DNA from 4 places in the Enterobacter sp. UPMP2060 genome. Region 3 is predicted to be linked to each of the others. Evidence: predicted binding sites of a transcription regulator. Region 3 holds the regulator's gene; each other region holds the start of a gene.

Region 1 (5,151 bases), on a different contig from region 3:
CAGCCAGCCCAACAGCATTGCGCCGAGGATCGCGCCACCGGTGATCGGCTTCTGCCAGATGTAGAACACCAGCGCACCCAGCAGGGAGCCGACGCCGATAGGAATGGAGGCGGTCATGGCGCTGAGGATAATCAACGGCCCGAGGAAGCGGCCGGAGGCGTTACCCGCGCCCATCATCACGTCTGCACCGTAGGTGGAGTTGCTCTGGTTGATGGTGAACTTACGCGCCAGGATGATGACGTAGCCAATCGCCAGACCAATCACCAGGCCGGTAATCAGCGCGGCAATGAAGTTGGTCACCGGGAACATGATGCCCGCGCCCAGCAGCAGCGCCGGAACGCCGAGGCCCACGCCGGTCTGGATGGCGCCGCCGATGTCGAGAATACCCACCAGCGACCCTTCGATAATGCGGGCGAACAGGAAGCTCGCGCCGAACGCCGCCACCGCGCCGTAAACCCCGGTATCGATCCCCGCTTTCAGCATCGCCACGAAGGCCACTTCGTTAAACGCGCCGATGCCGTAGAGGTAGTACATGTGCGTCCCGGCGAAGACGCCGGAGGAGAGCAGGCCAACGAAGATCGGGAACGACCAGTCGGCATACCAAAAACCTTTATTCTGTTCCATTTAGAGGCTCCTGTTATTTACCGCTGAGCGAGTTGTGGATCATGTCGAGCCAGTTCGGCACGGTCAGATGGAAGGATTCGATCATCTTCATGTCGAAGCCGCGGAAGAAGCCGCTCAGCACGAAGAGCAGGACGATCGCCGCCATCATCACTTTGGTGACGTGGTTCCAGCCGCTCTCTTCCACGCCTTTACCGATCAGGATCCCCAGCACCAGGCCCGGTACGGCGTTCCCCATAATCAGCTGCGCCGCGCCGCCAAAGATGGTGGCCCAGAAGCCCGATTTTTTACCCGCGTCGATAGCTGCCAGCCAGAAGATCACCGGCATCACGGTGTTCACCAGCAGGTTTGCCGCCGGTACCAGAACCTTCACGGCGGTGACCTGAAGCGCTGCCGGCACGGAGGAGGCGGTCAGGTTCAGGAAGGTGACGACGAGCATGCCAATCACGCCGCAGGCAATCGCCATTTTGCGCGGGTCGTGCAGCGTTTCGCCGACGTTACGGTTTTTGATCATCAGCGCAGCAGCACCCCAGTTCGGGATGATGCGGTGGTCAACGTCCTGTGTGAAAGCCCCTGCGGCCACGGAAGAGGCCCAGGCGTTAAAGAAGAAACCTAACCCAAAGGAGAAGTGGGACGCCGGATCCCCTTCGCAGGAGTTCAGTTCCCCCAACGTACGAAACGCGCCCATACCCTGAGTGGTAGGCGCATGAAACATGCGTGCAGCCCCGGCTCCGACACCGACGCCAACCAGGCCGCCAATGATGAGCGATTTTATTAATATAATTAAGAACATCAGTCTGCCCTTTTATGAATAATCAGCGTTGCGTGACGAAATCCACCTGGTCAAGATTGATAGCGGTCACGTTGACGGTCACATCCAGCTCCACGCTGTAGGTGCGTCTTTCCCGGCGCAGAAAGAAGAACAGAAACGCTTCTTTTCGCACCGCTTCTTGCGCCTGAACGACCTGCACATCCTGTGGCTCAATACGCAGTAAGATATGCGGTGAGGCTTTCATCACCGCGGCCTGAACGTGGTTGAGCGCGTCGGCAAAGGCGCGCGCTTTGGCGTCGCCTTTGCCCTTCACTCTCACCGTGGTTGTGAACTGTTCTTTCATGCTTATGCGCCGTATTTCTTCTGCCACGCCTGCACCAGACGCTCGCCCAGCTCTTCTTTATCCATAAAGCCGAAGCCCAGCACGTTGCAGCCTTCGTTGATGGCGGTCACGCCCTCTTCCACGGAACGCATGCCGTATTTGGCCTTGTAGCCATATTTGGTTTGGGCAGTGATGGCACCCGCGCCGCCGCTGCCGCAGAAGGAGATGCCGAAGGTGGCGTTTTCCGCTTTCATCACGTCGCCGAGCTTCATGTCCGCCGCCATGCCCGGTACAACCACCGCGCGTCCACCTGCTTTTTCCACACCGGCAGCCACTTTCTGACCTTTACCCAGGCGATCGCCAATCACGACTGTAATCTGTTCCATGTGTTGCTCCTTAAAGGTTGTCTTTCGCGACTTCAAAGTGAACGGAGAGCAGCCAGGCTTCTTCATCAGGAAGATTGCCAAACTGCGCGACCACTTCACGGGCAAGCCGCATTGAATCCGGTGAAATTTCGTCAAACAGCTCTGCTTCAACCTCCGGCAGCGGCTCGCCGGTCACGGACCGGTGCGCCATTGCGCGCACGTGGGAGGTGAGCATCTGCTCCTGTACCGCATTGGGGATGATGTTGTTCCGGGCCAGCAGGGCATAAACCTGCTGCAGCATGGTGTTCGCGAGCTGTTCTGTTTGCTCTGCCTGTTCCCCAACGTCGTTCATTACCGCTCCGTTAATCACTGGTCTTACCCCGTTAATGGCTCTGGAATAAAACTAACGTTGGGGGGGAATTGTTTGTAGCGAGTTGTTTTCCACTTCGAAGTGGAAAGGCGAGCCGCAGCAGTGATCTGTGCCACATAAATGCGGTGAATCTGAATTAATCCCGGTATTTGCGTGATGAATATCACGTATTCCAGCGGCAAAACGCGCGCCGGGGAAACGAAACGTTCAGGCGCGGTGACGCAAAAATGTGATGGCGATAGGGTTTACTTATTACCGCATAAAAAAAAACGGGGGCCGCTGGCCCCCGCTGGTTGTTTGTCAGATGCGCGATCGGTTAACGGTATTTCTTGTGATAGGTGTTACGGGTCGTCACAAACTGCTCGGCCGCCGCCTGGGCTTCCTTCACTTTGCCTTCGTTAGCCAGCTTCAGCGCGCCGTCGATCTGGCCGACCAGCACGTCAAAGCCGTGGCGGTAGTCTTTCATCTCTGCGCTGTCTGCCGCTTTGCTTTCCAGCTTCGGAGGCGTCGCTTTTTGTGCGTCGAGCGCCGCTTCACGCATTTTGGTCAGCGCGTCTTTCATTTCAGCCGCATTGTCGGTTTTCTGCACCACCTTCAGGTTTTGACCGAGGATGCCCATGTCGTCTTCAAGATCGGCAGCAAACGCAGAAGAGCCAAGAACCAGCGTTGAAGCCGCGACGATCGCTAACAGATGTTTACGCATTGCTCACTTCCTTTTTTATTATTAAAACGCCTTTACGGGTATTACTGACCGGCGATTTTCATTTCCGGCAGAAGTACAGAACCACACTGTATATTGCTACGTGTTTCAATATCGTTACCGACCGTAACGATATTGCGCCACATGTCCTTCAGGTTGCCGGCGATAGTAATTTCGCTCACCGGATACTGAATTTCGCCGTTTTCCACCCAGAAGCCCGCCGCACCGCGCGAGTAGTCTCCGGTAATGCCGCTTACGCCCTGGCCCATCAGCTCGGTGACCACCAGACCGGTGCCCATCTCTTTCAGCATCTGCTCAAAGTTCAGGCCCTGTCCGGCAATGCGCCAGTTGTGGATGCCGCCAGCGTGTCCGGTGCTTTTCAGCCCCAGCTTGCGCGCGGAGTAGTTGGTCAGCAGCCACTGGGTCAGAATACCGTCTTTGATGATATCGCGACGTTCGGTGCGCACGCCTTCGCTGTCGAACGGCGTGGAGGCCAGCCCTTTCAGCAGGTGCGGATGTTCTTCAATGGTGAGCCATTCCGGCAGGATCTGCTTGCCCAGCGAGTCGAGCAGGAAGGTCGATTTACGGTAAACCGAGCCGCCTGCGATAGCGCCCACCAGATGGCCAAACAGACCGGTCGCCACTTCGTTGGCAAAAATAACCGGGGCCTTCATGGTGGAGAGTTTGCGCGGCGACAGGCGTGACAGCGTGCGTTCGGCACACTCTTTACCCACCCACTCAGGAGACTGCAAATCCCCCAGCGCGCGGCCAATGGTATAGGCGTAGTCACGCTCCATGTCACCGTTCTCTTCGGCGATCACGCAGCTGGAGAGCGAATGACGGGTAGAGCAGTAGCCCTGCAGCATGCCGTGGCTGTTGCCGAAGACTTTGATGCCGTAATGGCTGTTGAAGCTGCCGCCTTCGGTATTGGTGATGCGCTTATCGGCCTGCAGGGAAGCCTGCTCGGCGCGCGCGGCGAGCTCGATCGCTTCGTCCGGGGTCACTTCCGCCGGGTGGAAAAGATCGAGATCCGGCGCGTCAAACGCCAGCAGGTCTTTATCCGCCACGCCTGCGTAAGGATCCGGAGAGGTATAACGGGCGATATCCAGCGCCGCCTGCACCGTACGGGCAATGGCATCCGGGCTGAGATCGGTGGAAGACGCGCTGCCTTTGCGATTCTGGTGATACACCGTGATCCCAAGCGCGCCATCGCTGTTGAATTCTACGTTCTCCACTTCACCGTAGCGGGTACTTACGCTGATGCCGGTGGTTTTGCTGACCGCCACTTCGGCGCCATCTGATTTTTCTGAAGCAAGCATCAGCGCGGTGGAGACGGCTTCTTCAAGAATCTTACGCTGCGCTTCAACTTGTGAGGTTACTTTCATCGCAAATGCCATACTGTAAGAGAGAGTTATCTGAAGTCTAACAGAGAACCGTTTTTCAGTGCGCGTCTTAACTGGTAACATTAGCCTCTTTTTTTAAGGAGCCTGACATGACTAAGCAGCCCGAAGACTGGCTCGACGACGTTCCCGGTGATGACATCGAAGACGAAGATGATGAGATCATCTGGGTCAGTAAAAGTGAAATTAAACGTGACGCCGAAGAGTTAAAACAGCTTGGCGCAGAAATGGTAGAACTGGGTAAAAACGCGCTGGACAAGATCCCGCTCGACCAGGATCTGCGTGATGCCATTGAACTGGCACAGAAAATCAAGAAAGAAGGCCGTCGTCGCCAGCTTCAGCTTATCGGGAAAATGCTGCGTCAGCGCGACGTCGATCCGATCCGCCAGGCGCTGGACAAGCTGAAAAACCGCCACAACCAGCAGGTTGCGTTTTTCCATAAGCTTGAGCAGATCCGCGATCGCCTGATTGAACAGGGTGATGATGCCGTACCGGAAGTGCTGAACCTGTGGCCGGATGCCGACCGCCAGCAGCTGCGTTCCTTGATCCGCAACGCGCAGAAAGAGAAAGAAGGGAATAAGCCGCCGAAGTCTGCGCGCCT
Region 2 (5,151 bases), on a different contig from region 3:
GAGTCTCGTCTGGTGACAAATCCGCCGCTAACGTGTTGTCTTCACTGTTTGTATTTTGTTCATCAGAACCTTCTCGCAGGCGAAATTCGTCGTCCTGGGCGGTGGCCTGTTCGACCAATTCCGGATTAATCTCGCGTTTAACCTCAACCCCCAGGCTGCGGAATGATTCAGCCTGTGCCAGCAGATTGCCGCGTCCGGAGGCGAGTTTTTTCATCGCCTGGCGGTAGTTATCCTGCGCACGATCCAGGCTCTGACCGACTGAAGACATGTCGTCCACGAAGAGGCGCATTTTGTCGTACAGCTTGCTGGCGCGATCGGCAATCTGCTGCGCGTTGCGGCTTTGGTGCTCATAGCGCCACAGGTTCGCAATGGTGCGTAACGCCACCAGCAGCGTGGTGGGGCTGACCAGCATAATGTTATTTTTGAGCGCTTCGGTGATAAGTTCAGGCTGTCTGTCGAGTGCCAGCAGGAACGCGGGTTCTACCGGGATGAACATCAGGACATAGTCCAGCGAGCGCAGACCCGGCAGCTGCTGGTAGTCTTTTCTGCCAAGCAGGCGAATATGATTACGCACGGAGGCAATGTGCTCCTGCAGCGCAGACTCGCGGGTGTAGTCATCGTCCGCATTAAAGTAGCGTTCATACGCCACCAGCGTCATTTTGGCGTCAATCACCACATCTTTACCCTGCGGCAACCGCACAATCACATCCGGCTGCATGCGAGAGCGGGCATCGTTTTCGATACTCACCTGCGTTTCGTATTCGTATCCTTCGCGCAGACCAGAGGCCTCCAGCACGCGGGTCAGCACCACTTCTCCCCAGTTGCCCTGGATTTTGTTATCCCCTTTCAGCGCGCGGGTCAGGTTGACCGCTTCCTGCGCCATTTGCGCATTCAGCTGCTGAAGATTGCGAATCTCATGCGCCAGCGTGTGTCGCTCGCGGGCTTCCTGACCAAAGCTGTCCTGCACCTGACGACGAAAACCGTCCAGCTGTTCGCGCAGCGGCGTCAGCAGGCTGTTCAGGCTCTGGCGGTTCTGTTCGTCAACGCGGCGGTTGCTGTGCTCAAAAATTCGGTTGGCGAGGTTCTCAAACTGTTCGCTGAGGCGCTGCTCGCTGTTGATCATCTGGCGGATTTTGTCTTCCGCATGCAGCTGGGTGGATTCAAGGCGGGTAGTGACTTCGCGGAGATCGGCCTCCAGCGAGGTGTTAATGTCTCGCAGGTTACGCAGCTCGTTGTTGAGCAGTTCGCACTCGTCGCGCCAGTGTTCGCTCAAAGCAAGCTGCTGTTTTGCCGCGCTTAAATCGGCGACCATCTCTTCTCGCTCGGCCAACTGGTCGGCCTTCTGCTGCGCATGCTGGTAGCTGGAAATCAGCCAGCCAATCCCTAAGCCCACCAGCGCAATCACCGCGTAAATCAGGATCGAGATATCCACAATGCCCCCTGCATCAACGTATTACCCGCACAAAATAGAATTGTGCTGTATAAACGTCCAGTTTTAAAGGGTTTTCCTGCGAGGCGCTACGCAAAAAATAAAGGCCGAACGCGTCGGCCTTTGATTTCAGAAGAGAGGATTAGATCAGGCGACGCGCTGCTTCCACCACGATTTTCACTGCATGACTTTCGGTCTGCTTCATGGTTTCGGCGTTCGGGATCTCCTGCTGGGTGCGGTTGACGATCACGCCCGCCACCATACCGGCACGCAGACCCTGGCTTGCGCACATGGTCAGCAGCGTTGCGGATTCCATTTCGTAGTTCATCACGCCCATGGACTGCCACTCTTCCATTGAGCCTTTGAAACGGCTTACCACGCGGCCTGAGAAGGTGTCGTAACGCTCCTGGCCCGGGTAGAAGGTGTCGGAAGAGGCGGTGACGCCCACGTGGGTGGTTGCGCCCACGGATTTCGCAGCTTCAACCAGCGCGGTGGTGCATTCGAAATCAGCCACTGCCGGGAATTCCATCGGTGCAAAGTGTAGGCTTGCGCCGTCCAGACGAACGGACGCGGTCGTGACCAGCACGTCGCCGACGTTGATGTGCGGCTGGATAGCGCCAGTGGTACCAATACGCAGGAAAGTACGGATGCCCAGCTGTGCCAGCTCTTCAACAGCAATAGACGTAGACGGACCACCAATACCGGTAGAGCACACGATCACCGCTTTGCCATCCAGCTCTGCGCGCCAGGTGGTGAACTCACGATGGGCAGCCAGCTTGACCGGCTTATCCATCAGCGCGGCGATCTTTTCCACACGCTCAGGATCGCCAGGGACGATAGCGAGCGTAGCCCCTTGTAAATCGTTTTTGGTGAGGCCGAGATGAAAAACATCAGACTTAGACATAGGTGACTCCTCTGTGGGTCGGTTAGTCAGAAGAAGTAAAACGGTACTTTACAGAAGCAGTAAGCATATTTTCGTGACACACCTCACCATGAATGAAAATGATTACATTGAATTTCCATAAAAAAGTGATTCACATCACATTAACAAGTTATATCGCCAGGTGCTGCACAAAAGATAGACCGTTTAAGGCACTGTGAGTTGTTAACCTGGTGTCTATATTTACCTTTGCGCTAACTCATTGGTACGGAGAATGCCATGACTGAAAAAACCGGTTTTGCACCTGCTGCGGCCCCACATGCTTCAACCATCGTGTCGACGCCAGAAGCGGCAATTACCGCGGGCGAGACCTCCATTCCCTCGCAGGGGGAGAATATGCCTGCTTATCACGCACGGCCAAAATCGGCAGACGGTCCGCTGCCCATCGTGATTGTGATTCAGGAGATATTTGGTGTTCACGAACACATTCGCGACCTCTGCCGCCGACTGGCGCTGGAAGGGTATCTGGCCGTTGCGCCAGAGCTCTACTTCCGTCAGGGCGATCCGAACGACTACAGCGATATTCCAACACTGCTCAGCAACCTGGTCAGTAAAGTCCCGGACGCGCAGGTGCTGGCCGATCTCGACCACGTCGCCAGCTGGGCGGCGCGCAACGGCGGCGATCCGCATCGTCTTCTGGTCACCGGTTTCTGCTGGGGTGGACGCATTAGCTGGCTGTATGCCGCGCATAACCCGCAGCTCAAAGCCGCTGTCGCCTGGTACGGCAAACTGGTGGGTGAGAAAACGCTGAATTCACCGAAACATCCCGTCGATATCGCCACGGAGCTAAACGCCCCCGTGTTAGGGCTTTACGGCGGTCAGGACACCGGTATTTCGCTGGATTCGGTAGAGACCATGCGCCATGCGCTCCGTGCGGCCAATGCGAAGGCGGAGATCGTGGTGTATCCGGATGCCGGGCACGCGTTTAACGCCGATTATCGTCCGAGCTATCACGCAGAATCAGCCAAAGATGGCTGGCAGAGAATGCTGGCGTGGTTTAGCCAGTACGGCGGTAAGAAAGCGTAATAAAAAAAGCCCGGTGGCGGCTATGCCTTACCGGGCCTACGCATCATCAAGCCTGACGCAGGTTCTGCGCCGCCTTCACCATGTTCGCCAGCGCCGCGCGCGTCTCCGGCCAGCCGCGGGTTTTCAGTCCGCAGTCCGGGTTCACCCACAGGCGCTCTGCCGGAATGCGCTGGGCCGCTTTTTTCAGCAGGGCTTCAATCCACTCCACGCTCGGCACGTTCGGGGAGTGAATGTCGTACACGCCCGGCCCGATTTCATTCGGGTAGTCGAACTCTTCAAACGACTCCAGCAGCTCCATGTCTGAACGCGAGGTCTCGATGGTGATCACATCGGCATCCAGCGCGGCAATCGAATCCATGATGTCGTTGAATTCGCAGTAACACATGTGGGTGTGGATCTGGGTGTCGTCCTTCGCCACCGCGGCGTTGATGCGGAACGCCTCCACGCCCCACTGCAGGTAGGCATCCCAGTCGCTGCGGCGCAGCGGCAAGCCTTCGCGCAGGGCCGGTTCGTCAATCTGAATAATGCCAATGCCTGCCGCTTCCAGATCCGCCACCTCATCACGCAGCGCCAGGGCGATCTGTTTGGCGATGGTTTCACGAGTCACGTCTTCACGCGGGAACGACCAGCAGAGAATGGTCACCGGACCGGTGAGCATCCCTTTTACCGGCTTGTCGGTCAGGGACTGGGCATACTTCGCCCACTCCACGGTGATCGCTTCCGGGCGGCTGACGTCACCGATAACCACCGGCGGCTTCACGCAGCGGGAGCCGTAGCTCTGCACCCAGCCGTTCTGGGTAAAGACAAAGCCGTCCAGGTGCTCGCCAAAGTATTCCACCATGTCATTACGTTCGGCCTCGCCGTGCACCAGCACGTCCAGCCCCAGGCGTTCCTGCTCGATAATCGCCTGCTTGATGTGTTCGGCGATGCCGGTGCGATAGTGATTCGCATCCAGATTGCCCTTCTTGAAGTCCAGACGCAGGCCGCGTATCTCCGTAGTTTGCGGGAAAGAGCCAATTGTGGTGGTCGGCCACGCGGGCAGATTAAAGCGGGCGCGCTGCGCTTCGGCGCGCACCTCGTAAGGGCTCTGCCGCTGGCTGTCCTGAGCGGTGATGGCCGCCAGGCGTTTTTCCACCGCCGGGTTGTGCACGCGCGCCGAGTGACGACGCGCCTGGATCGGGGCGCTCCATTCGGTAATCGCCGCCGTGTCGCCGCTGTTCAGCGCGTCGCGCAGCAGCGTCAGCTCTTCACATTTTTGCAGGGCGAAGGCAAACCAGCTTTTCACCTCGGCATCCAGACGCGTTTCCACGCTCAGATCGATCGGGCTGTGCAGCAGCGAACAGGACGAGGCCACCCACAGCTCACGTTTGCCGACGATGTCTTTGATTTGCGCGTATTTCTCGGTGAGATCGGCGCGCCAGACGTTACGGCCGTTGATCAGCCCGGCAGAGAGCAGCCAGTCCGCTGGCAAACGCTTGTGCAGCTCCGCCACATCATCTTTACCGTGTACGAGGTCAACGTGCAGGCCCTGGACCGGCAGCGCGGTAATGGTCTTCAGGTTCGGCGTCACGCCTTCAAAATAGGTCGTCAGCAGGAGTTTTACCTGACCGGTGAGCGCGTCATACGCCGGTTTTAAGGCATCGAGCCAATCCTGCGGCAGCTCAAGCACCAGCGCCGGTTCGTCGATTTGCACCCACTGAATGCCGCGTTTGCCCAGCTCACTCAGCACCTGTTTGTAGACCGGCAGAATATCCTT
Region 3 (5,151 bases):
TCTTTACCGTCTCCGTTGGCGGCCAGCCGAAGTATTCCGACGGGTTTGGCCCGAAACCGGCCGACATTGTCCACGTGCCGTTTAACGATCTGCACGCGGTGAAAGCGGTCATGGACGACCATACCTGCGCCGTTGTTGTCGAGCCGATCCAGGGGGAAGGCGGCGTGACGGCGGCAACCCCGGAATTCCTGAAAGGGCTGCGCGCGCTGTGCGACGAGCATCAGGCGCTGCTGGTCTTTGATGAAGTGCAGTGCGGGATGGGGCGTACCGGCGATCTGTTCGCTTATATGCACTACGGCGTGACGCCGGATATTCTGACCAGCGCCAAAGCGCTCGGCGGCGGTTTCCCGGTGAGTGCGGTACTGACGACGCAGGAGATCGCCTCCGCGTTCCACGTCGGTTCTCATGGTTCCACCTACGGCGGTAACCCGCTGGCGAGCGCCGTGGCGGGTGCCGCATTCGACATTATCAACACGCCGGAGGTGTTGAACGCCGTGAGCGCGAAGCGCGAGCTTTTCGTAAAACACCTGCAAAAGATTGATGAGCAGTACGATGTGTTCAGCGAAATTCGCGGGATGGGGCTGTTGATTGGCGCCGAGCTGAAGCCGCAGTACAAAGGCCGGGCGCGCGACTTCCTGCACGCCGCCGCCCACGAAGGGGTGATGGTGCTTAATGCCGGGCCTGACGTGATGCGCTTTGCGCCGTCGCTGGTGGTAGAAGACAAAGACATCGAAGACGGTTTAACCCGCTTTGCCGCGGCGGTCGAGAAGATAGTAAAAGGCTAATACTCGGTTCGCTTTAGCCGGCGCGTTAACCAAATGCCGTGATGCGGACGCTGACGCCATGCCACCGACGAAATGGTGTGCATGGTGTTCAGATGCCCCAGAACGCGCTGTAAATGCTGCTCCAGGGTGCTCATTGGCCCGTGGGTTAACGTCTCCGGCGCTTCCAGAATATTTGAGTCGCCCGACTCGCCCGGCGCGTCATACTCCAGACGCTGCTGGCACCTCTGCAACGCAATTTCACATGACTGCAAATAGCGCTGCGCCAGATCCGGCGTTAGCATCGTGTGCTCGCGCGCCAGCGTGGTCATGGCGTTAATATGCTCGACGATAAACTGGCTGTGCGTCACCCAGAGCTTCATGTCTGCCAGATAGTGCGAGTTAAAGCCTGGCTCCTGCATCGCCTGGTTGAGCGAGTTAAACAGGGCGTTGTGCGCCTGGTTGACCTTCATCCGCTGATAGGCCAGCGGGGAGGGCTGCGGGTCGTCGCTCAGGATCAGGCGAATAGCCTGCTGGTCGGCTTCCAGCGCGTCGTGGGCGTTCTGCCTCAGCAGCCCGCTCTGCCACTGCGGCCACAGCCAGACCATGCCGCCAAAGGCAATCAGGCAGCCGATCAGGGTATCAATCAGCCTCGCGACAATAAACTGTTCGCCATTGAGCGTGAGCAACTGCAGCGTATATACCGCCGTCACCGTAAAGCCCACCATCGCCCAGCCGTAGTTTTTGCGGATAATCAGGTAGCTCACCAGCGTAATCGCCAGCATCCCTGCCAGGGTATAGCCTTCCGGCACGTGGAAGTGCAGCGTCACGCCTGCAATGATCAGCCCGGCCAGCGTTCCGCCAGCCCGATGCAGAATACGCACCCGCGTGGCGCCGTAGCCGTTCTGGGTGACAAACAGCACGGTCATTAAGATCCAGTACGGTTTCGGCAGGTGCAGCGCCATGCCCATCAGGCTGGCGGTACTGAGCATCACGCTAATCCTTGCGGCGTTGCGCAGAGCGGACGATTTAAGAGAAAGATAGCTTTTGAGCGCGGGCAATAGCGGAAGCCGTTTTTGCTTATCCGCCATCAGGTCGCGGGGATAAAGCGGGCGCTGGGTGCGCAACACGCGGGCGATGCGGCTGAAGTGCCAGGCGGCAAACTGGCCGACCGGGTTATCGGGATGCTGGCGGGCGATTTTCTCCAGCGCGCCCAGCTGTTTTTCCATGTTAAAGCGCGTCGGGTAGCGGTGGTAGAGAATATCATCGGCCAGGATCCGCAGACGTGCCGATACGGTCTGCGCGTTCCAGCGGATCACCGCTTCGGCGTGGCTGCGCTCGACCAGCTTTTGCACCTCCTGCGGGTGGTGAAGGCTTACGGAGATATGCTCCTGTAGATCCAGCCCGACCTGGAAGGTGCGCAGCAGCCGCTTGTACTCGTGGTTCTTGTTGGCGGCGAGCATATGCAGCTGCTGATAGCACTGGCTTATGAGATCCACCACCTTCTGCTGGCGCGTCAGCAGCGGCGGTAAGGATTTTTCCGGGTCGGTATGCTGGGTGAGCAGGGTGTATTTGGCTTCGCAGTAATCCGCAAGCTGCACATAGAGCAGGCTCAGGGATTCACGCAGCGGCTGCTCCCGCCACAGCCAGAACCAAAACCAGTTAAACAGCCCGTACCATAATGTCCCCAGGGCGTAGATCAGCAGCGGCTCCCACACCGGCATGTTCCCGGCGAGGCTCAGCGTGAAAATGGCCGCAATCAGCGAGGCGGGAAGCAGGCGGGCGTGCAGCGAACTGATTTCCGCCGTGACGCCGAGCGTCATCGCCAGCACGGTCAGGATCAGCGGCAGCGGGATATCCCGGGCAAGCAGGAGTTGTACGGCGAGGCTACACCCGGCAAACAGGCAGCCACCGATAATCAGGCGTTTGAAAAAGCGCTTATGCGGCGTGTCCAGACCGGCAATGTTGCAGCAGGCGGGCACGAGGGAAAACAGCAGGCCTTGTTGAAGATGTCCGAGGATCAGGCCTATGGCCACAGGAAGACACAACACCAGCGTTTGCCGCAGTGCGTAGTTAACTTCCGGGTGATAGATCAGCCTGCGCCACATGGGGAATAGAGACAAAAACGGCGTGACACCTTGCGATGGCACGCCGTTTAAGCGGAATTAACGCGTTCCGTAGACCACGATGGTTTTACCGTGGGCGGAGATCAGGTTTTGATCTTCCAGCATTTTCAGGATACGGCCCACTGTTTCACGGGAGCAACCGACGATCTGACCAATTTCCTGACGGGTAATTTTAATTTGCATGCCGTCCGGGTGGGTCATGGCGTCTGGCTGTTTCGCCAGGTTCAGCAGAGTTTGTGCGATACGGCCGGTAACGTCCAGGAAGGCGAGGTTACCCACTTTCTCTGACGTGACCTGCAGACGGCGCGCCATCTGGGAAGAAAGACGCATCAGGATGTCAGGGTTAACCTGAATCAGCTGACGGAACTTCTTGTAAGAAATTTCAGCCACTTCACATGCTGTCTTTGCTCGAACCCAGGCGCTACGTTCCTGGCCCTCTTCAAACAGGCCCAGTTCACCGATGAAATCGCCCTGGTTCAGATAAGAAAGGATCATCTCTTTCCCTTCTTCATCTTTGATCAGCACTGCCACCGAGCCTTTAACGATGTAATACAACGTTTCCGCTTTTTCACCCTGGTGAATCAGCGTGCTCTTCGATGGGTACTTATGAATGTGGCAATGAGACAAGAACCATTCGAGAGTCGGGTCTGTTTGCGGTTTGCCAAGCACCATGCGCTGTTATCCTCTGTTATAAGCTGTCACCAGAGTCATCAGATGCATCCGGACTCTGGGGTTGCAATCGAATTCTTACCCATACCCTGGGAAGTCGGCTACCGTAACGTTTCGCAGCCAGTAAAGTTTGATGTCCTCTGCATACACGTGTAACGTCAATGTATTACTGTAGCATCCTGAGTGTTTTAGCATAGCTTTCGCCGCGTGTCTCCTGGTGTCTCGCTTCAGCATGATGCAGGTCGCCTTCCATTGCGATAAATGTAACGCACACGTAATCTGTCACCAAAAATGCAACGTTGGAGTTAATGAATATGCAAGCGCGCGTGAAATGGGTTGAAGGTTTAACGTTCCTGGGCGAGTCCGCGTCAGGACACCAGATTTTGATGGACGGTAACTCCGGCGATAAAGCACCCAGCCCAATGGAAATGGTGCTGATGGCGGCAGGCGGATGCAGCGCAATTGATGTGGTGTCGATTCTGCAAAAAGGACGTCATGACGTGACGGATTGTGAGGTTAAACTCACGTCAGAGCGTCGCGAAGAGGCGCCACGCCTGTTCACCCATATTAACCTGCACTTTGTGGTCACCGGTAAAGAGCTGAAAGACGCGGCGGTCTCGCGTGCGGTGGACCTGTCTGCGGAAAAGTACTGCTCGGTGGCGTTAATGCTGGAGAAAGCGGTAAAAATCACGCATTCGTATGAAGTGATCGAGGCGTGATTGATGGGGCATCGTGCGTGTTGATGCCCTCACCCTAACCCTCTCCCACAGGGAGAGGGAACATGCTCACGCGATCTGCTTCCCTTCCATCAGTCGCTCCACCAGCGGCGTCATGATGAGCTCCATCGCCAGCCCCATTTTTCCGCCCGGCACGACTAACGTATTCATGTGCGAAATAAACGAGCCCTGCAGCATTGCCAGCAGCCAAGGGTAATCAATGCCTTCGAGATTGCGGAAATGGATCACCACAAAGCTCTCATCCAGCGACGGGATGCTTTTAGCGGCAAACGGGTTCGAGGTGTCCACCGTCGGCACGCGCTGGAAGTTGATATGGGTGCGGGAGAACTGCGGCGTCAGGAAGTTAATGTAATCCTCCATGGAGCGCACCACGGAGTCCATCACCGCCTCTCGCGAATGGCCGCGCTCGCTCATGTCGCGCGTCAGCTTCTGGATCCACTCCAGGTTAACGATAGGGACCACGCCGACCAGCAGATCCACGTGGCGCGCCACGTCGTGTTGAGGGGTGACCACGCCGCCGTGCAATCCTTCGTAAAACAGGACGTCGGTGGGTTCCGGCAGCGGCTGCCACGGGGTAAAGGTTCCCGGCACCTGATTCCAGGGTACGGCTTCATCATAGGTGTGCAGATACTTGCGGGACTGCCCTTTGCCGCTCTTACCGTACTCTATAAAGGTTTGTTCCAGCAGGCCGAAGTCATTGGCCTCCGGGCCGAAGTAGCTGATGTGTTTACCCGAATCGCGCGCCTTACGAATGGCCATGTCCATCTCCGGGCGCGTGTAGCGGTGAAAGCTGTCGCCTTCGACCTCCGCCGCACGGAGATTCAGCTGGGCGAAAATCTTGCGAAATGCGAGGCTGGT
Region 4 (5,151 bases), on a different contig from region 3:
GGCAAGCCGGTCGTCGTATCCATGGGCGGAATGGCCGCCTCCGGGGGTTACTGGATCTCAACCCCAGCCAACTACATCGTGGCCAACCCAAGCACGCTGACCGGTTCGATTGGCATCTTCGGGGTGATCAACACCGTGGAAAACAGCCTGGATTCTCTGGGCGTGCATACCGATGGCGTGGCCACCTCTCCGCTGGCGGATGTGTCGGTGACCAAATCCCTGCCGCCGGAGGTTTCTGAGATGATGCAGCTCAGCATTGAGAACGGCTATAAGCGCTTTATCACCCTGGTGGCGGACTCGCGTAAAAAGACGCCTGAGCAGATCGACCAGATCGCACAGGGCCACGTCTGGACCGGCCAGGATGCGAAGAGCAACGGTCTGGTGGACAGCCTGGGCGACTTCGATGACGCGGTGAAGAAAGCCGCCGAGCTGGCGAAGCTCAAGCAGTGGCATATCGAGTATTACCAGGACGAGCCGTCGTTCTTCGATATGGTCATGGACAGCATGTCCGGCTCTGTACGCGCCATGCTGCCGGAGGCGATGCAGGCTTACCTGCCTGCGCCGGTCGCCACGGCGGCGAAAGCGATGAAGGCGGAAAGCGATAAGCTCGCGGCCTTTAACGATCCACAGAGTCGTTACGCGTTTTGCCTGACCTGCGCTAACGTCCGTTAAAAACCGTCCCCTCTTCCCGCGAAGAGGGGATTTTTTTCTTTTGAAGAACAAGAACTCACTACCATGCAGAAGAAATCGATTTATGTAGCCTACACTGGCGGTACCATCGGTATGCAGCGCTCTGAAAACGGCTATATCCCTGTCTCCGGCCACCTTCAGCGTCAGCTTGCGCTGATGCCAGAATTCCACCGTCCGGAAATGCCTGACTTCACCATCCACGAATACGAGCCGCTGATGGACTCCTCCGACATGACGCCGGAAGACTGGCAGCACATCGCGGATGACATTAAAGCCCACTACGACCAGTACGACGGCTTTGTGATCCTGCACGGCACCGACACCATGGCGTTTACCGCCTCGGCGCTCTCCTTCATGCTGGAGAACCTGAGCAAGCCGGTTATCGTCACCGGGTCGCAAATTCCGCTGGCGGAGCTGCGCTCGGACGGGCAGATCAACCTGCTGAACTCCCTGTACGTGGCGGCGAATTACCCGATTAACGAAGTGTCGCTGTTCTTCAATAACCGTCTGTATCGCGGCAACCGTACCACCAAAGCCCATGCTGACGGTTTTGACGCCTTCGCCTCCCCTAACCTGCAGCCGCTGCTGGAGGCCGGGATTCATATCCGTCGTCTGGGCACGCCGCCTGCACCGAACACCGCCGGCGAGCTGATCGTGCATCCGATCACTCCGCAGCCGATTGGCGTGGTCACTATCTACCCGGGTATCTCTGCCGATGTGGTGCGTAACTTCCTGCGCCAGCCGGTGAAAGCGCTGATTTTGCGCTCCTATGGCGTCGGCAACGCACCGCAGAACGGCGAATTCCTGAAAGAGCTTCAGGAAGCCAGCGAGCGCGGAATTGTAGTCGTGAACCTGACCCAGTGTATGTCCGGAAAGGTCAACATGGGCGGCTATGCCACCGGCAACGCGCTGGCGCACGCCGGAGTTATCAGCGGGTTCGATATGACCGTTGAGGCAACGCTGACTAAACTTCACTATTTACTGAGTCAGGATCTGGACATTCAGTCTATTCGCAGCGCGATGATGCAAAACCTGCGCGGCGAGCTGACCCCGGACGAATAAGGAGTGCTCATGAAGCAACGCGCCCTGTTACTGGTCGATTTGCAAAATGATTTCTGCGCGGGCGGTGCGCTGGCCGTCGCCGAAGGTGACAGTACCGTTGACGTGGCAAACACGCTGATTGACTGGTGCAAAGCCCGCGGTGAAGCGGTTGTCGCAAGCCAGGACTGGCACCCGGCGAACCACGGCAGCTTTGCCAGCCAGCACGACGTCGATCCTTTCACTCAGGGGGAACTCGACGGGCTGGCGCAAACCTTCTGGCCGGATCACTGCGTACAGCAGACGGAAGGCGCGGAGCTGCATCCGCTCCTGAACCAGAAAGCCATCGACGCGGTGTTCCATAAAGGTGAAAACCCGGCTATCGACAGCTATAGCGCGTTTTTTGATAACGGGCATCGCCAGAAAACGGCGCTGGACGCGTGGTTACGCCACCATGAAATCACGGAGCTGATCGTGCTGGGCCTGGCGACGGATTACTGCGTGAAGTTTACCGTGCTGGACGCGCTCCAGTTGGGGTATACCGTCAGCGTCATCACCGACGGCTGCCGCGGGGTAAACATTCACCCGCAGGACAGCGCTCAGGCGTTTATGGATATGGCTGCGGAAGGCGCAACGCTGTATACGCTCGAAGACTGGCTGGAAACACAGGCGTAGTCTTTTACGCCCTCTCCCTGTGGGAGAGGGTATCAACCTGCACCGTTATTGCATTTTCATCGTCGCAATCGGCTTCGGCGTGATGCCAAAGTCTTCTTTCAGCTCGCGCTTGCTCTTCATGACCATCTGGCCTGTGGTGTCGATCGTCATGTGCTGCGCGTCGGTGTTATTGCGCGCCTGCCACAGCATCACCAGCTGCAAACTGTTCTCTTTTTGCTCCGGCGTCAGCGCAACGCCGTCGGGCCATTTTCCCAGTTCTACGGCGGTCACCAGACGCTGATAAATCTCCGGCGTCATGCCGCTAACCATGTCATCAATATTCACTCTCGCGCCCTTTCAAAGGAATAATTTGCTGAATCGTTTTTTCAACCCTTAATCTGGTCACCGTTTTCATCATCGGTGAAGCTCATTGAGGCTGAATTTACGCAGAAACGCTCGCCCGTAGGCTGGGGGCCATCCGGGAAGACGTGCCCAAGGTGCGCATCGCAGTTGCCGCAGCGAATTTCCGTACGCACCATGCCGTGCGACGAGTCGGTCAGGTAGCGGATGGCCTCATCGCTCACCGGCTCGTAGAAACTCGGCCAGCCGCAGCCAGAATCAAATTTCGTTTGTGAATTGAACAGAGGCGCATCGCAGACCAGGCAGTGGTAGACGCCGTCTCGCTTGTTGTGCAGTAAACGCCCGGTGAACGGCGGTTCCGTTCCGTGATTCTGCGTCACGTAAAACTGCATTTCTGTGAGGTTTTTTTTCAAATCGTCAGGGTTACGTTGGTTCGACATATGCTTACATCTCGCTGTAGAAACAGACATCTTTCAACCCGGATTCTAACAAAACATTAACACCCTTGCGTGCACTTTTGATCTAAACTTATGTGTCGCGAATAAGCGGTCAGGCAATTGTGATCACGTTCACATTTTTATCCTGAGAGGACTTTAAAATCCCGGCTCAGCCCCCATATGGGTGCAAGCTCAAAGGGAAAGTGAGGCGAGTCAGTCGCACAAACGTTAGTCACAGGATTGATTTGTCGCAATGATTGACACGATTCCGCTTGACGCTGCGTAAGGTTTTTGTAATTTTACAGGCAACCTTTTATTCACTAACAAATAGCTGGTGGAATATATGACTATCAAAGTAGGTATCAACGGTTTTGGCCGTATCGGCCGTATTGTTTTCCGTGCTGCTCAGAAACGTTCTGACATCGAAATCGTTGGTATCAACGATCTCCTGGACGCTGAATACATGGCGTACATGCTGAAGTACGACTCAACTCACGGTCGTTTCGACGGCACCGTTGAAGTGAAAGACGGCCACCTGGTTGTTAATGGCAAAACCATCCGCGTTACTGCTGAAAAAGACCCAGCTAACCTGAAATGGAACGAAATCGGTGTTGACGTTGTTGCTGAAGCAACCGGTATCTTCCTGACCGACGAAACTGCGCGTAAACACATCACCGCAGGTGCGAAGAAAGTTGTTCTGACTGGTCCTTCCAAAGACAACACCCCAATGTTCGTTCGTGGTGCAAACTTCGAAACTTACGCTGGCCAGGATATCGTGTCTAACGCATCCTGCACCACCAACTGCCTGGCACCACTGGCTAAAGTTATCAACGACAACTTCGGCATCATCGAAGGTCTGATGACTACCGTTCACGCGACTACCGCTACTCAGAAAACCGTTGATGGCCCGTCTCACAAAGACTGGCGCGGCGGTCGTGGCGCGGCTCAGAACATCATCCCATCCTCTACCGGTGCTGCTAAAGCTGTAGGTAAAGTACTGCCAGAACTGAATGGCAAACTGACTGGTATGGCGTTCCGCGTTCCAACTCCTAACGTATCCGTTGTTGACCTGACCGTTCGTCTGGAAAAAGCTGCTTCTTATGAAGAAATTAAGAAAGCAATCAAAGCTGCTTCCGAAGGCGCAATGAAAGGCGTTCTGGGCTACACCGAAGACGACGTTGTATCTACCGATTTCAACGGCGAAATCTGCACTTCAGTATTCGATGCTAAAGCAGGTATCGCACTGAACGACAACTTCGTGAAACTGGTTTCCTGGTACGACAACGAAACTGGCTACTCTAACAAAGTACTGGACCTGATCGCTCACATCTCCAAATAAGTTGAGATGAGTGTTTGATCCAAAAAGGCGACTTCGGTCGCCTTTTTTTATTTATAAGACAGAGGATTGCTTAATGACTAATAAAATTTTTGCACTTCCGGTAGTCGAACAACTTACCCCTGTGCTCTCCCGCCGTCAGATTGACGGTGCTGATGTCATCGTCGTTGACCACCCACGCGTTAAAGCCTCCGTAGCGCTCAACGGCGCCCACCTGCTCTCCTGGAAACCGGAAGGCGAAGCAGAAGGCTTATGGCTGAGCGATGCGACCTCCTTCAAAAAAGGGGCCGCAATCCGCGGTGGCGTACCGATCTGCTGGCCGTGGTTCGGCCCGTCCGCACAGCCGGGTTTGCCGTCTCACGGTTTTGCCCGCAACCAGCAGTGGACGCTGAAAGCGCATAACGAAGATGACAACGGCGCAGTGCTGACCTTTGAGCTGCAGGCTAATGATGAAACCCGCGCCCTCTGGCCGCACGATTTCACCCTGTATGCCCGCTTCAAGCTGGGTAAAACCTGTGAAATCGAACTGGAAGCTCACGGCGAGTTCGAAACCACCTCTGCCCTGCACACCTATTTCAACGTGGGTGATATCAGCGCCGTGAAGGTGAGCGGCCTGGGCAATACCTATATCGACAA

What was found. Region 3 encodes CRP, which controls carbon source genes, mostly activating them, when cyclic AMP is high. Its sites were predicted from a motif close to ATGTGANNNNNNTCACAT; they were not measured.
Region 1: the regulator CRP is predicted to act here: its motif matches at 2,551-2,568, upstream of ACWKXN_RS18950 (glycine dehydrogenase).
Region 2: the regulator CRP is predicted to act here: its motif matches at 2,457-2,474, upstream of udp (uridine phosphorylase).
Region 4: the regulator CRP is predicted to act here: its motif matches at 3,300-3,317, upstream of msrB (peptide-methionine (R)-S-oxide reductase MsrB).

Annotation. Positions count from the first base shown of each region.
Region 1 covers NZ_JBSKJQ010000012.1:31,828-36,978, forward strand. The annotation lists gene ACWKXN_RS18930 (DUF4310 family protein) at 1-624, opposite strand, end outside; gene ACWKXN_RS18935 (DUF4311 domain-containing protein) at 638-1,414, opposite strand; gene ACWKXN_RS18940 (DUF4312 family protein) at 1,437-1,736, opposite strand; gene ACWKXN_RS18945 (SFCGS family glycine-rich protein) at 1,739-2,101, opposite strand; gene ACWKXN_RS18950 (glycine dehydrogenase) at 2,112-2,450, opposite strand; gene cybC (cytochrome b562) at 2,767-3,153, opposite strand; gene pmbA (metalloprotease PmbA) at 3,195-4,547, opposite strand; gene yjgA (ribosome biogenesis factor YjgA) at 4,643-5,151, shown strand, end outside.
Region 2 covers NZ_JBSKJQ010000015.1:16,518-21,668, forward strand. The annotation lists gene rmuC (DNA recombination protein RmuC) at 1-1,432, opposite strand, end outside; gene udp (uridine phosphorylase) at 1,572-2,333, opposite strand; gene ACWKXN_RS20570 (dienelactone hydrolase family protein) at 2,589-3,395, shown strand; gene metE (5-methyltetrahydropteroyltriglutamate--homocysteine S-methyltransferase) at 3,442-5,151, opposite strand, start outside.
Region 3 covers NZ_JBSKJQ010000008.1:13,597-18,747, reverse strand. The annotation lists gene argD (bifunctional acetylornithine/succinyldiaminopimelate transaminase) at 1-785, shown strand, start outside; gene ACWKXN_RS15910 (YccS/YhfK family putative transporter) at 782-2,869, opposite strand; gene crp (cAMP-activated global transcriptional regulator CRP) at 2,927-3,559, opposite strand; gene ACWKXN_RS15900 (OsmC family protein) at 3,871-4,275, shown strand; gene ACWKXN_RS15895 (phosphoribulokinase) at 4,342-5,151, opposite strand, start outside.
Region 4 covers NZ_JBSKJQ010000001.1:640,633-645,783, reverse strand. The annotation lists gene sppA (signal peptide peptidase SppA) at 1-672, shown strand, start outside; gene ansA (asparaginase) at 736-1,752, shown strand; gene pncA (bifunctional nicotinamidase/pyrazinamidase) at 1,762-2,403, shown strand; gene ACWKXN_RS03160 (YeaC family protein) at 2,449-2,712, opposite strand; gene msrB (peptide-methionine (R)-S-oxide reductase MsrB) at 2,769-3,182, opposite strand; gene gapA (glyceraldehyde-3-phosphate dehydrogenase) at 3,523-4,518, shown strand; gene ACWKXN_RS03145 (D-hexose-6-phosphate mutarotase) at 4,592-5,151, shown strand, end outside.